3 regions of the Microcoleus sp. ARI1-B5 genome follow, and region 1 is predicted to be linked to each of the others. Evidence: riboswitches for the same ligand, from Rfam matches in the RefSeq annotation. Region 1 holds a riboswitch; each other region holds the start of a gene.

The links. A riboswitch is a leader RNA that binds a small molecule or an ion and turns the genes downstream of it on or off. The one in region 1 is predicted to bind cobalamin.
Region 2: linked by a shared signal. The riboswitch ahead of QUB63_RS18815 (DUF1636 domain-containing protein) and the one ahead of QUB63_RS16230 (energy-coupling factor ABC transporter permease) in region 1 are both predicted to bind cobalamin.
Region 3: linked by a shared signal. The riboswitch ahead of cobG (precorrin-3B synthase) and the one ahead of QUB63_RS16230 (energy-coupling factor ABC transporter permease) in region 1 are both predicted to bind cobalamin.

The regions. Positions count from the first base shown of each region.
Region 1 covers NZ_JAUBVK010000009.1:150,430-154,946, reverse strand. The annotation lists gene QUB63_RS16245 (class I SAM-dependent methyltransferase) at 1-412, opposite strand, end outside; gene cbiQ (cobalt ECF transporter T component CbiQ) at 621-1,421, opposite strand; gene QUB63_RS16235 (energy-coupling factor ABC transporter substrate-binding protein) at 1,418-1,750, opposite strand; gene QUB63_RS16230 (energy-coupling factor ABC transporter permease) at 1,755-2,513, opposite strand; cobalamin riboswitch at 2,536-2,682, opposite strand; gene QUB63_RS16225 (Uma2 family endonuclease) at 2,876-3,616, shown strand; gene QUB63_RS16220 (Uma2 family endonuclease) at 3,735-4,433, shown strand.
Region 2 covers NZ_JAUBVK010000012.1:116,278-120,794, reverse strand. The annotation lists gene QUB63_RS18825 (serine/threonine protein kinase) at 1-80, opposite strand, end outside; gene QUB63_RS18820 (bifunctional serine/threonine protein kinase/MFS transporter) at 286-2,328, opposite strand; cobalamin riboswitch at 2,471-2,634, shown strand; gene QUB63_RS18815 (DUF1636 domain-containing protein) at 2,657-3,067, shown strand; gene cobW (cobalamin biosynthesis protein CobW) at 3,329-4,363, shown strand.
Region 3 covers NZ_JAUBVK010000001.1:132,454-136,970, reverse strand. The annotation lists gene QUB63_RS00590 (Ig-like domain-containing protein) at 315-1,004, shown strand; adenosylcobalamin-variant (AdoCbl-variant) riboswitch at 1,261-1,340, shown strand; gene cobG (precorrin-3B synthase) at 1,406-2,914, shown strand; gene QUB63_RS00580 (precorrin-8X methylmutase) at 3,153-3,782, shown strand; gene cobI (precorrin-2 C(20)-methyltransferase) at 3,779-4,489, shown strand.

The sequences.
Region 1 (4,517 bases):
TCAAGAGAACTAAATCGTAGGAATGGGTGGCTTTGAAGTCTTCAAATTTGGTGAGGTGGAAGATGGCGCGATCGCCCGTACACTTGAGAAAGCGCTGTTGTTGGAAGGGATCGGGTGCGAGGCCTTCCACTGCAAAAGCGCGATCGAGCAAATAAGCCGCATTTCCCCCAATCCCGCATCCTACGTCCAGCACAGTCTTGATTTCTTTGGGGATAAAATCTAACAGTTTATCCGTGTAAGCTTGCTGAGCGATACGCAGCCGCGCGATGGTGAGTTCCTCAGCGGGCACAGGCAGAGTTTTCCAATAGCCGTAGTGAAGATAGGGCGAATCTGTCAGCCCCAAATAGTAATTCAGCGCTGCATTTTGGTAGCGAGTTACTTTGGAAATAGAAATTGATTGTGACTTCGGCATTGGGAGAATTGGATAAAATTGAGGATTTCCGGCAGGGTTGAAATTCTTCCCAGCGCTTGCATATATGTTAATAACACGCGAGGGCATAAATTGCCAACTTTGGTCAGAAATTAATATAACTACGTTATTCATGCGCAAGTCATATTATGTCCGAAGAGAACCACCGCAATCAAACCCCATCGAGGTTATTTGACCGGACATAATAATATCATGGTTGAAATACAATACTTACTATGGTTAAAACCGTGCAGCCAAACACTGCTTCAAATGTATATCTGCGCGAAGGTTTATAAGGATAAGAATTCCAAACGCGCAATTCTCCATTGAAGCCGCGCGAGGCTAAACTCAGCGAAACTTGACGGTAGTTTTCTAAAGTTCGTTGCAACAATTGTCCGATTAAAATACCCAAACTTCGCATTCCTAATTTCCAAGTGCGGTAGCCGCCGCGCGAGTTTTGGGCTATCCAAAGTTCATCCGCGATCGCCAATAAGCTAAAAATAAACCGATACATTAGTAATAGCAGTTCTGTGACCAACTCCGGACACCTTAATTTTCGGAGAATCTGCAAGATTTCGGTAAATGGCACCGTCAACAGGATGAAGTACATACAGCTTGTCGATGCGAAGGCGCGCGCTAATAGCACGCTCACTTGATATATCCCCGTGCGACTCACATACAGATAAAAACTGCCGATACTAATTCCCCAACCTTGCCAAATATCCCATTGAATTGCCGAGATTCGATCGCCCGCAACCGCACCTATCGCCAACGCAGGCAAACTCGTCAGCAAAAACATCAACGGTAGCGACAGCAACCGCAGATAGAGTTTCGCCGGAATTCCCGCATAAACGACGATCCAGATTGTCAACCAAAGGGCGATCGACAACTGTACCGCTGCATTGGAAACTAGAGAGAGGATTAATAGGGCGATCGCAAAAGATAGCTTGTGAGTTGGCGGCAACCCCCGCAAGCGATTTGTATAAGCCAGACTATCAATCTGATGGTTCATTCCGACGATTTGTTATCAGATTGTTGCCGAGATTGCGATCGGCCTTTATACAACCCAATCACATAGCCAACTACGCCAGCGCCCACCGCTGCTTGAGACGCAAACAATAGACTGGAAATTTCGCTGCTAGCAGGCTCAAACAAGTGATTGAACCAAGGCTTATAACTCGGTTGAATTTGAGTAATTGCTTTCTTAGCTTGGTCATCAGCACCGCCATATTCACCCCGCACAAAAACCAGGGGAATAACAGCAAGAACAACCACAGAAACCCCCAACATCCAATTTTGCAGCGAACTAGCTTGTTGATTTTTAGTAGGTTTTTGATTCACAACTTTATGACTCCTGTCTCAAGAATTTCAAAGTTTCCAACTCCGGCTTCCCGTAAGAATGCAGCCAATTCCAGACCAATACAGTCAGCAATCCCTCACTGATAGCCAGAGGTACTTGAGTGATAGCAAAAATGCCAGCAAACTTGAGAAACGAAGCCATAAAGCCGCCGCTTGCTGCGGGAAAAGCTAACGCCAATTGCATCGAAGTCGTCACATAAGTCAGCAAATCTGCCAAAGCCGCCGCGCCAAAAATTGCCGCCCGCTGGCTACCAGTTCGCAACAGCAATCGATAGATAAAATACGCAGCAAAAGGGCCGACAATCGCCATCGAAAACATATTCGCCCCCAACGTTGTCAAGCCGCCGTGCGCTAACAGTAACGTTTGAAACAACAGCACTAAAGCGCCCAGTACAGCCATCACCGAAGGGCCGAACAAAATCGCACCCAAACCCGTACCCGTCGGGTGAGAACAACTCCCTGTTACCGAAGGAATTTTTAAAGCAGAAAGCACAAAAGTAAACGCACCCGCCAAAGCAAGCAATAATTTAAGTTCCGGGTGTTCTTTGGTAATTCGGGCGATCGATCGCAAACCCAATACAAAAAAAGGCAGCGCCACAATCCACCAAAACGCAGCCCATTGCACAGGCAAAAAACCTTCCGAAATGTGCATAGCTGCGGCGGGCGCTGCCGAACCCAGGACAAGATAACAACTCAAGCCAGCCATCAATCCCAGGCTGACTAATTTCCGATTTCCGGCCTTCATGCTGAACCTCGCAGATGAGACAATGTAAACTAACACATCGGCGGGCATCCTGACTCAGAAAGCGACAAAACTCTCATTACAGTTGCGGGACAGCGCCGGACTTGCACCGAACTTTCCCCCTTTCCTCTAATGGCTGCTCCCCATTAGAACCGAATCGTTAGCTTAGTATAGTCGATCGGGCAAGTCTCAGCCAATATTTTACAAAAATTATTTCAGATTAAGTAACTCAAGATTACCTATCATCTTGCTTTTCTTCCTTTTCTTACTTAGCGTCTTTGCAACCCATAAAAATCTTAATCAAATACAAAAAAATACCCAACAACTAAATGCTAGAATTTTAATGAGTTTCGAGAAAAGCCGCCATGTTAAATTACAACTTTCCGAAGCACTGGCCCTCAGCAGACGAACTACCAGACTCAGATGAAACACCAGTGGATAACGAACTGCAAGAATTAATACCAGGATTGCTAAAAGCAATATTGCTCATAATTTGGGCGGAACGCATGGACTGGTTTTTTGGCATAGATATGGCTATTTACCATCACCTCAACAAACCTGTCATTGTGCCAGATGCTTTCTTAAGTTTAGGTGTACAACGGTTTTACGATGAAGAATTGCGTCCCAGTTACGTGCTGTGGGAGGAAAAAGTGATGCCAACTTTTGTCCTCGAAGTTGTTTCCCCGACTTCTCGCAAGGAATACAGCGCCAAGTTGAAAGAATATCAAAGGTTAGGCGTACTTTATTACGTCATTTATTCTTCTCGCCGCCGCCGCAAACCCCGTTTGGAAGTGCATAAGTTAGTCAATGGCAAGTATGAGTTACAGCCAGGAAATCTAGTTTGGATGCCAGAAATTGGTTTGGGAATTGGCTGTGAAAGGGGAAATTATTCTGGGGTGACAAGGGAGTGGTTGTATTGGTACGATGCGGATGGAAAACGTTATCTGACTCCTGAAGAACAGTTGAAAGAATCAGCGCAACTTGTCCGACAGGAAGCCCAGCGCGCCCAACAGGAAGCCCAGCGCGCCCAACAGGAAGCCCAGCGCGCCGATCGACTAGCTGAACGATTGCGCGAGTTGGGGATAGATCCAGATAATCTTAGCTGATTGCCGAATATTTGGGATTTTGTAGGGGTAATTTCGCTGTGTTTGCCACTCTCTTTCTTTCCACAAGAGTGGTCTAATATCAAAGTTATAATCTTAGTGATTTTTGAGGAAAGCCGCCATGTCAAACTATAAATTGCCGACGCACTCACCCTCACCCGAAGAACGACAAAAATTCTATCAACCACCTGCGGATGACGAACTTAAAGAATTAATTCCAGGATTGCTAAAAGCAATATTGCTGATACTTTGGGCAGAACGCATGGACTGGTTTTTGGGTTTAAATATGGGTATTTACCAAGACTCAGACGAAGAGTTCATCAGGCCAGATGCTTTCTTAAGTTTAGATATAGAACGGTTTTACCAGGAAGAATTGCGTCCCAATTACCAGTTATGGGAGGAAAATGTTATACCAATTTTTGTCCTCGAATTGCTTTCGGCTACTTATCACCACAAATACACCGGCAAGTGGGAAAAATATAAAGATTTAGGCATACTTTATTACGTGGTTTATTCTTCCCGCCGCCGTAACGATCCCCGTTTTGAAGTATATAAGTTAGTCAAGGGAAAGTATGAGTTACAGCCGGGAAATCCTGTTTGGATGCCAGAAATTGGTCTGGGTATTGGTTGTGAAAGGGGCAATTATTCTGGGGTGACAAGGGAGTGGTTGTATTGGTACGATGCTGATGGTAAACGCTATCTGACTCCTGAAGAACAGGTGAAGGAATCAGCGCAACGTGCCCAACAGGAATCGCAACGTGCCGATCGACTAGCTGAACGATTGCGCGAGTTGGGGATAGATCCTGATAATATAAGCTAATTGCAGTCAAGAGTACGAGACAGACGCACTCAAGGCCGATCGCCAACCGGGTTTTTCCAGCGAGATCGATCGCCCTAAACGCAA
Region 2 (4,517 bases), on a different contig from region 1:
ACTCTACCGCCAGCGCGATTGTGTCCGAGTTCGCGGGTTATTTGATAGCCGTAGTTGGAAAAGTCAGGAAAAGCATTCATAGGTAAATAGTTGATAGTTGATAGTTGATAGTTAGTAGTTGAGAGTTGTGATAGTTAATAGCGAGGTTTTTAAAAGTTGGATTTAAAGCGAACTCTCGAAACAATCCGCCAACAACAGGCAGGAATGCAGGCTCTTAATGTTTGGTAAGGTTTTTAGTGAGAACTTCAGTCATTGAGGTTTAAAGTCCTTGCTGCGAACAAGTTTTTACGGTTTAATTAAATTTGGTCTGGATTTGCGATAGTTGGCAAGCATTCTTTTTGGTTTAAAAACGAGCGAGTCAATTAACGGAATTCCAGTGACGGCTAGAGATGTCATTATCGTTCCTCCTACAACTAACATTTCTCTAGGTTCAACCCCTTCTAAGTGAAATTTTAACTTTAAAAAGTTTATAAATGCTACTGACAAACTCATACAAAATCCGGCAGTTAGAAAAGCTCTTTTGGTAGCATCTACTTCAAGAATTTGTCGGGCTATCTGCTGGTCAATCAGCTTGTTAAATACCGAAGAGACTATTTTGTAAATCAGGGAGGCCAGCGCTAGAATCCAGAGGAATCTAAAGCTAGTATACAAGGTAAATAATACAAACAGCATAATAACTGCTGCTTGTACCGTAACATTTTCGCTCGTAAAATCCGTAGTCCTTCGTCCTAGTATTAAGGCTGCAAGTAAAGTTACTGGGATCGAAACCAGCACTGACCCAGCATACACAAAATTTATTAATTGGTAATCGATCGTACCCTTCGCGATATCAAAAAAAATACTGGTTAATAGGCTGCTAATAAAACCCGAAAAAATCAATCCTATTAACCCTCCACATAAAGCTAGAAACCAATTAAAATCATATTTTTTTGATTGGGCTGTAATGGCAATTTCGGCGACTACAAATCCCAAGAAGCCACTCGTAAAACAGAGGGGGAGCAGGATAGTAGTAGTCCCCGAATACAAAAAGATGTCAACCTCCGGAGCGACGAAACCATAATCAATCCAGTCAATTATCAAAACTGTTAACAGCAAACAGCACATAAAACTTGCTAATATCAAACAGAACATAAAAATCAGCCTGAATACCGACAAAAAATTAGTTTTTTGCGGTACGGGCAGCGGGGCTGTTGTAGCTTGCAATTCTATTGTATGAGTTTCTGGTTCAGAATTTGCGCGCAAGATGATTTGGCGGTTGTAAGTTTGACTTTCCAGCAATTTGCTCGTATCGACTGCGATTTTGCACTCGATATTATTGCTTTCAAATGCCTGCGGTTCAAAGGAGATCCAAGAGTGGTCGTAGGGCGTGTGGGGCGGATCGTTCGGATGCGGCGCGACTTCCCACCTGCCACAAAGCATTGTATCGGGAATTGGGTTGCTAATGGCAATCGTCCCTGTTAAGATTTCTCCATATTCTGTGGCGGTGAATTCAATGCGATGGCGGTAAATTCTAACTTTCGGCAAGCTGCTGACATCCAAAGATTGTAGCGCAGTTAAAGCATCCGCAGCCGACTGATATCTATCTTGAATTCTCGACGCTACCATCCTTTCCAGCCAATTCATCCAACCCTGCTGCAACGGCGGTACTAAATGCCGGAAATGAATGCCATAATTGGCATCAACTAAATTACCGACATCCCCAGATTTCGTACCAGTTAACAAGCAAATCAGCGTTATCCCCAAGCCGTAAAGGTCGGATGCTTTGGTTAATTTTCGGTTGAACATTTGTTCGGGTGGCATGAATCCCATCGTGCCTTTGACGACGCTGCTAGCCGCGATATTTCCACCTCCTAGCCGAGCAAAACCGAAGTCTACTAAATAAACATTTAACTCTTCGTCGATTAACAAGTTTTCCGGTTTGATGTCGCGGTGAATTACGGGCGGTTTTTGGGATTGCAGGTAAGCTAGAATTTCTAAAGTGGCGATCGCAATTTGTTTGATATCCGGCGGCGATAAAGTGCGATCGATCGCACTTTCGGCATTTTTGTATTCCTGCACCATGCAGAAACCGCTGTCAGTCCCGAAAGCATCGAGATAGCGGGGAATTCCAGGGAAATCCAAACTTTCGAGCACTTTGATTTCCTGTTCGTAAGCTTCGTATTCTGTCCAGCTAGCACCTAATTGGGCGAATTGAAATTGCTTGATGACAACGGAGTTTGTTGTGTTAATTTTTGTGGCGAGATAGGTGACGCGGCCGCCCAGACTGTTGTATCCGAGTTCGCGGGTTACTTGATAGCCGTGTGCGGAAAAGTCGCGAAAAGCGTTCATAAGGTTCGTAGTGAGGACTTTAGTCCGCAGAAATATCAGAGGACTAAAGTCCTTACTACGAACCGGGTTAATTTATGTAGCTAGATATTAAAACTTGCTTTTACCAAGATAACTTTTTTGGGAAAAGGCGGCAAGTGTGATAGGATTTGAATTCGCGATCGGTTCTAGCGGGGAGCAGCCGCCAGAGGAAACGGGGAAAGTTCGGTGCAAGTCCGGCGCTGTCCCGCAACTGTAATAAGGTTTGTAGTAAGGACTTCAGTCCTTCGCCTTTGAAGTCAGAATGCCCGCCGATATCTAACTCACTTTTGAACGCATCTGCGAGGTACGGATGATGAATGGAACTAACACGGTTGTACGCACAAAACACTGTCTTTTGGTTTGCACTGCTTGCGCTAGTGTTTGGAAAGACGGCAAGCGCGAAGGTAAAAGCGGCGGTCAACAATTCATGGAAGATTTATCGAAACTCGCTCAAGATTGGGAGTTTTGCGAGCAGTTTGATATTCGAGAAGTTGAGTGCATGAGTGCTTGCAGTCATTCTTGTGCGGTGTCTTTTGCTGCTGCTGGAAAGTATACTTATCTGTTTGGTGATTTGCCCGCAAATGAACCGGAAAGTGTCGAGGCTGTACTGGAATGCGCGGGTCAATACTATGCTAAACCAGACGGTTTGTTGCCTTGGGCTGAACGTCCTCAAGCTCTGAAAAAAGGTGTTTTGGCGAAAATCCCGCCGCTGCCAAATTAAGCTCTTTCCTTCCAGGCTTTGCCCATCGGCGATAACTAAGGCTACCACTCCGCCAGGGACTTAAGTCCCTGGCTAATAGCGAAAGTCCTCTAAAGAGGACTGAGAATAAAAATTTTAAACTCATTAGTCCTCTTGAGAGGACTTTCGCTCCATCGGCAGGGGTTTAAACCCCTGCCGGACTGTCGGTTTAACGAGTTTCCTGTCAGCAATTGACTGACCCAAAATTGAAAGATATTCAATCACACAACAACTAAATTACTAATGCACAAAATCCCTGTTACAGTTATCACTGGTTTTCTCGGTAGCGGCAAAACTACCTTAATTCGCCATTTGTTGCAAAACAATCAAGGCCGCCGCATTGCTGTTTTGGTTAACGAATTTGGCGAAATCGGAATTGATGGAGAACTGCTGCGCGATTGCCAAGTTTGCGACGAAGAAGAAAATGTCAGCAGCAATATTGTAGAACTAACAAATGGTTGTCTTTGCTGCACTGTTCAAGAGGAATTCTTGCCGACTATGCAGGAATTGTTGAAGCGCCGCGACCAAATTGATTGTATCTTAATTGAGACTTCTGGCCTCGCACTTCCTAAGCCTTTGATTCAAGCTTTTCGCTGGCCGGAAATTCGCACGGGCGCTACTGTTGACGGTGTGGTTGCTGTTGTCGATTGCGAGGCTGTTGCTAGCGGTTCTTTTGTCGGCGATATCGATGCTTTGATGGCGCAGCGACAGGCTGATTCTAGTTTGGATCACGAAACTCCGATCGAGGAATTGTTTGAAGACCAGTTGGCCTGTGCCGATATGGTACTGTTGACGAAGGTCGATCGCGTGAATTCAGAAACTCACCAGAAAGTTCAAACCTGGTTGCAGCAAGAGTTGCGCCCGAGCGTGAAAATTGTTCCCTGCAAGGCTGGCGAAATTAACCCGGATGTGCTGTTGGGATTTAATGCGGCGGTTGAGGATGATTTGGAGTCCCGCCCGAGTCACCACGACACGGAAGAGGAACACGAACACGATGATGATATTAACTCGACTTTCTTTATTGCCGATCGCGAATTTGAACCGGATGCTTTGGTGAAAAAGCTGCAAGCCTTGATGCAGCAACAGGAAATCTACCGGATTAAGGGGTTTGTGGCGGTTCCCAAAAAACCGATGCGGATGGTGTTGCAAGGTGTCGGTTCGCGTATAGAATATTTTTACGATCGCCCTTGGCAACCTTCGGAACTCCGCCAAACCAAACTGGTGATTATTGGTAGAGAGTTGGAGCGCGATCGAATTGCAGCTATGATTGGCAGTTAATTCTCTTGAGTCATCGGTCATACCTACAAAGGTTTGTAGTGAGGACTTTAGTCCTTTTCTGGATGCGGACTAAAGTCCTCACTACGAACTTACAAGTGCAGTTAACCGTTTAGCCTCAGAATCATGTAAAATAGCGACAATAGTTATCATTATA
Region 3 (4,517 bases), on a different contig from region 1:
GACCGTAATGTTATACTTAGCGATTCAACTTTACAATACCTTTTGCATAAAGTTTTGATATGTCAACCGCAGATTTAAGGCAGATGCAACCGACGATTAACGCAGATATTTTTAAGGAAACTGAGTGAATGAATGCTATTTGATCTGCTGTGAAATCACAAATTTATTCCGAGATACTTTAGCGCAGTATTCCCGCTGTGAAAAAATAATAGCATTTTATTTATCTCTGTGCCACTTTTCTCGCTGGCATACAAAGCTAGAGCGCGAGGCGCACTGGTTCATAAAGTTAGAGATAAAAAAAACCAATATTAAATATGAATAACAAACAGAAGGAATTTATCGGGATCGGGTGCGTAACTGCGATCGTCCTGTTATTCGGCTTCATAGGTATTACGGTATGGAATATTCTCGGCTTTGTAAGTACATTTGACAGTTCCCCTTGCCTTAAATACAATTCTTCCGAAGTAGAGCCTTTAATTGTGGGTCAAACGACTAAGCTAAAAATAGGGATGACCGATTTTTCAGAGTGTATTGCAGGAGATTCTACGCAGTCCGAGAAACAGTGGGTGTGGTCGTCTGACAATGCAGGAGTCGTCAAAGTTTCATCAGAGGGAATTGTGACGGGTATGGCGCCGGGAAAGTTTGCCGTGTTCGCAAAAAAAGGTGGAGAAACACTCTCTATGTCCGGTATTGTTTACCCGCCTGATTGGACACTTCGGATTCTACCAGAAGTTGCAACCGTCCGCGCGGGCGATCGCATTACTTTTAAAATGATTCTCTCCGATTCAAAGGGGAGATTGCTTCCGCCAGTGACTTATTTCCAATTTTCGACTCCCTACTATCAGCAATCGATATCTGGTGCACCCAGCAAATCTCCCAATCCGGAGCCGTTGCTCGCTCAAACGCAATCGGCGGGCACATTTCAAGCGCTGCGACCTGGAACTGTTACTATTACTGGGGGAATGGGCGATCGCACAAGGGAAGCCCAATTAACCATCAAATAAAATAACAAGTATCGTTGCATTGCTATGAATCTGGGCCAGCGAGTCATTTTAACTCAGTCCAGGATGCACTTTAACCTTCATAACCCGGTTTTTTAGCGAATCTGGGGTCTGCAACCTGTGTATATTTGTAAAAAACCCGGTTTCTGGCAATTCCTATGAATTTGGGTCGAGTTCGTTTAGAAACTATACAAAATCAGCGGGCATTTGTTAAGAAAGTTGAGAGTTTTCGCTGCGGGCGATCGACTTGTGATACATTTCTTAAACCTGAAAGCGGGAAAGTCCGGTGCAATTCCGGCGCTGTGCCGCAACTGTGAGAGTCAGAATGCCGATTTCGGGATTTGTTTGACACGTTTACTTGTAGGTTCCCTGCGTCGCACGGGGAAGGAGATTATTTGTTGCTTTTGACTGATTTACCGACTTGTCCGGGCTTATTTTACGGTTCCCGAGCCCGAGACGGAGTTTTGTCCAGGATGCGGATTCCGGGGGGAATTTTAAATGTACAGCAGTGTTGGTCGATCGCCAATTTAGTCGATCGCTACAGTACCGGCTGTTTGCAAGTCACAAATCGGGCAAATTTACAAATCCGAGAATTGCACTCAGAAATTGCCCCGTCAATTTGGCAGGATTTGCAAGAATTGGGATTAGCATCTCGCTGCGTTGAAATTGACCCAATTCGGAATATGATGGCAAGTCCGACAGCAGGAATCGATCGCCAACAGTTACTCAATACTCGCCCGATAGTTGCAGCTTGGGATAATTACCTGCAAACACATCCTGAGTTGTCGGAACTTTCGGCTAAGTTCAGCATTGGCTTTGACGGCGGCGAAGCGGTTTCGATCCAGGCTTTGCGCAACGATATTTTATTAGCAGCCCAAAGGCGATATGCAGATTCCGAAATAGTTTTTCGGCTGCATTTAAACGGCGAAACCGGGATTTTAATCCCACAAGCGCAATGTATTTCAGTATTAGCCGCCCTCGCTAATACCTATCTTGAATACACCAAAAATCGGCCGCGAATAGATGGCAAAAAACCGCGCTTGCGCCACCTGTTAGCAGATTGGGGTGCTGAAAGTTATCTAGAAAAAGTAGAGAAAAATTTGCCATTTGCTTTACAGCGCGAGTCGATCGAGCTTTCTGAAAGAGACATCTCCCAAAACTCTTGTGGGGTAGGCATGGGGCCTGCCCCTGAGAGGCTTTTCACCGCCAACCCAAGGGCGATCGAACCCAACGGCAATCTCGGCATCCACCGTCAGCGACAGTCCGATTTCTCATACATCGGCATTGCGCTGCCCCTAGGCAGGCTAGAATCGAAGCAACTGCGAAATTTGGCAAATTTAGCCCAAAATCTAGCCAGCGGCACCCTGAGACTTACGCCGTGGCAAAATCTGGTGATTTCCGACATCCCCAACTCCCAGGTTTCTGAGGTCAAACAGCAAATCGCCGATTTCGGATTGCACTCATCCGCAACTCGCATAGATTCCTGCTTAGTTGCGTGTGCCGGCAACAGCGGCTGTGCGTCGGCGGCGACAGATACTCAAAGTCACGCCCTAGAAATGGTGAGGGATTTAGCGCAAAAACTGACGCTCGACCGATCGATTAACATCCATTTCAGCGGTTGTGAAAAGTCCTGCGCCCAACACCAACCAATTGATATCACCCTAGTAGGAACTCAGATTCAGCAGGGATGCGAAACGATCGCAGCTTACAACATTTATGCAGGTAGAAAAGACTTGCCCTTTGGACGGCAAATCTTCCCAGCCGTCAGTGTAGCCGAGATGCCCCGCGCGATCGAGCGAATCCTGCGGGTGTATCAGCAGTTTCGAGAACCTCGGGAGTCATTAGGCGAATTTTGCGATCGGTGGGCGATCGACAAATTGCAGAAGTTACTTAGCCCAGACCATCATAATTAAAAGCAAAAAAATCCCATTAAAACAGACAAATTGTCATCATTTCCCCTTCTCTTTCTTCCTTCGCGCCCTTCGCGCCTTCGCGGTTCATAAAAAAAAGCTATTTCACCAATCAAAATTATCATAATAACAATTTCAAATAAAGTTAAGTACAGTCTCCCAATGACCAATGACCAATGACCAATGACCAATGACCAATGACCAATTACCAATGACCAATTACCAATTACCAATTATCTTAATGATTGACTACATCCGAGACGGAACAGAAATATACACAAAATCCTTCGCCACAATCCGCGCCGAAGCAGACTTATCAAACCTGCCACCAGACTTAGAAACAGTCGCAGTGCGACTAATTCACAGTTGCGGAATGATCGATATTGTTAAAGACTTAGCAGCTTCCCCCGGCGCCGCCACCCACGGGCGAAAAGCCCTCGCAGCAGGCGCGCCGATTCTGTGCGATGCCCGGATGGTAGCCGAAGGCATCACCCGCAAACGCCTCCCCGCAGACAATCCAGTGATTTGCACCCTCTGGCATCCCGATGTCCCGGAGTTGGCCGGCCAAATCGGCAATACTCGATCGGCAGCAGCACTCGATTTGTGGCTAGATAAGTTAGATGGTGCAGTTGTGGCGATCGGCAATGCCCCGACTGCTTTGTTCCGACTGCTGGAAATGCTGGATGCCGGAGCCCCCAAACCGGCGTTAATTCTGGGTTTCCCGGTAGGATTTGTGGGGGCGGCCGAATCCAAAGCCGAACTCGCTGCCAACAGTCGGGGAGTGCCATTTATCGTGCTGCAGGGGCGGCGGGGTGGCAGTGCAATGGCAACGGCGGCCGTGAATGCGTTAGCTAAAGAGGACGAACTATGACTAAGACTACTGGTAAATTGTACGGATTGGGCATCGGCCCTGGCGATCCGGAATTGATTACATTGAAAGCTTATCGGATTTTGCAATCGGTGCCTGCGATCGCGTATCCGGCGATGGAAAATGGTAAGGTACTGGCGCGGGCGATCGTGGCCGATTACCTGCGGCCGGAGCAAATTGAGATTCCGATGCCGCTGCCTTTTAGTCCGACGCGATCGTCTCAACCTTATTACGATATTGCTGCGGAGAAAATAGCAGCCCACCTCAGCGAGGGCAGGGATGTGGCGGTTTTGTGCGAGGGCGAACCTTTTCTCTACGGCACGTTTATGTATTTATTTAACCGTTTGTCGGGAAAGTTTACTACGGAAGTTGTGCCGGGAATTTCTTCGACGATGGCGAGTGCGAGTGCGCTGGGAGTGCCGCTGACTTACCGTAACGATGTGTTAAGTATTATGCCTGCGACGTTGGATGCTGAGGTTTTGCGCGATCGGCTGGCGGTTGTTGATGCTGCTGTGATTATTAAGCTGGGGAGGCACTTTGCGAAAGTCCGGGATGTGCTCATTGAGCTGGGACAGTTCGATCGCGCACTATATATAGAACGCGCAACTATGCCGAATCAGTGCATTCGGGCGATCGCAGAAGTCGATCCGACGGAGGTTCCTTATTGGGCGCTCGTCATGATACCGAGCCAGCAGAAGTCTGTATCTTGACCTTACTCAAAGACGGATACTTGCTTCA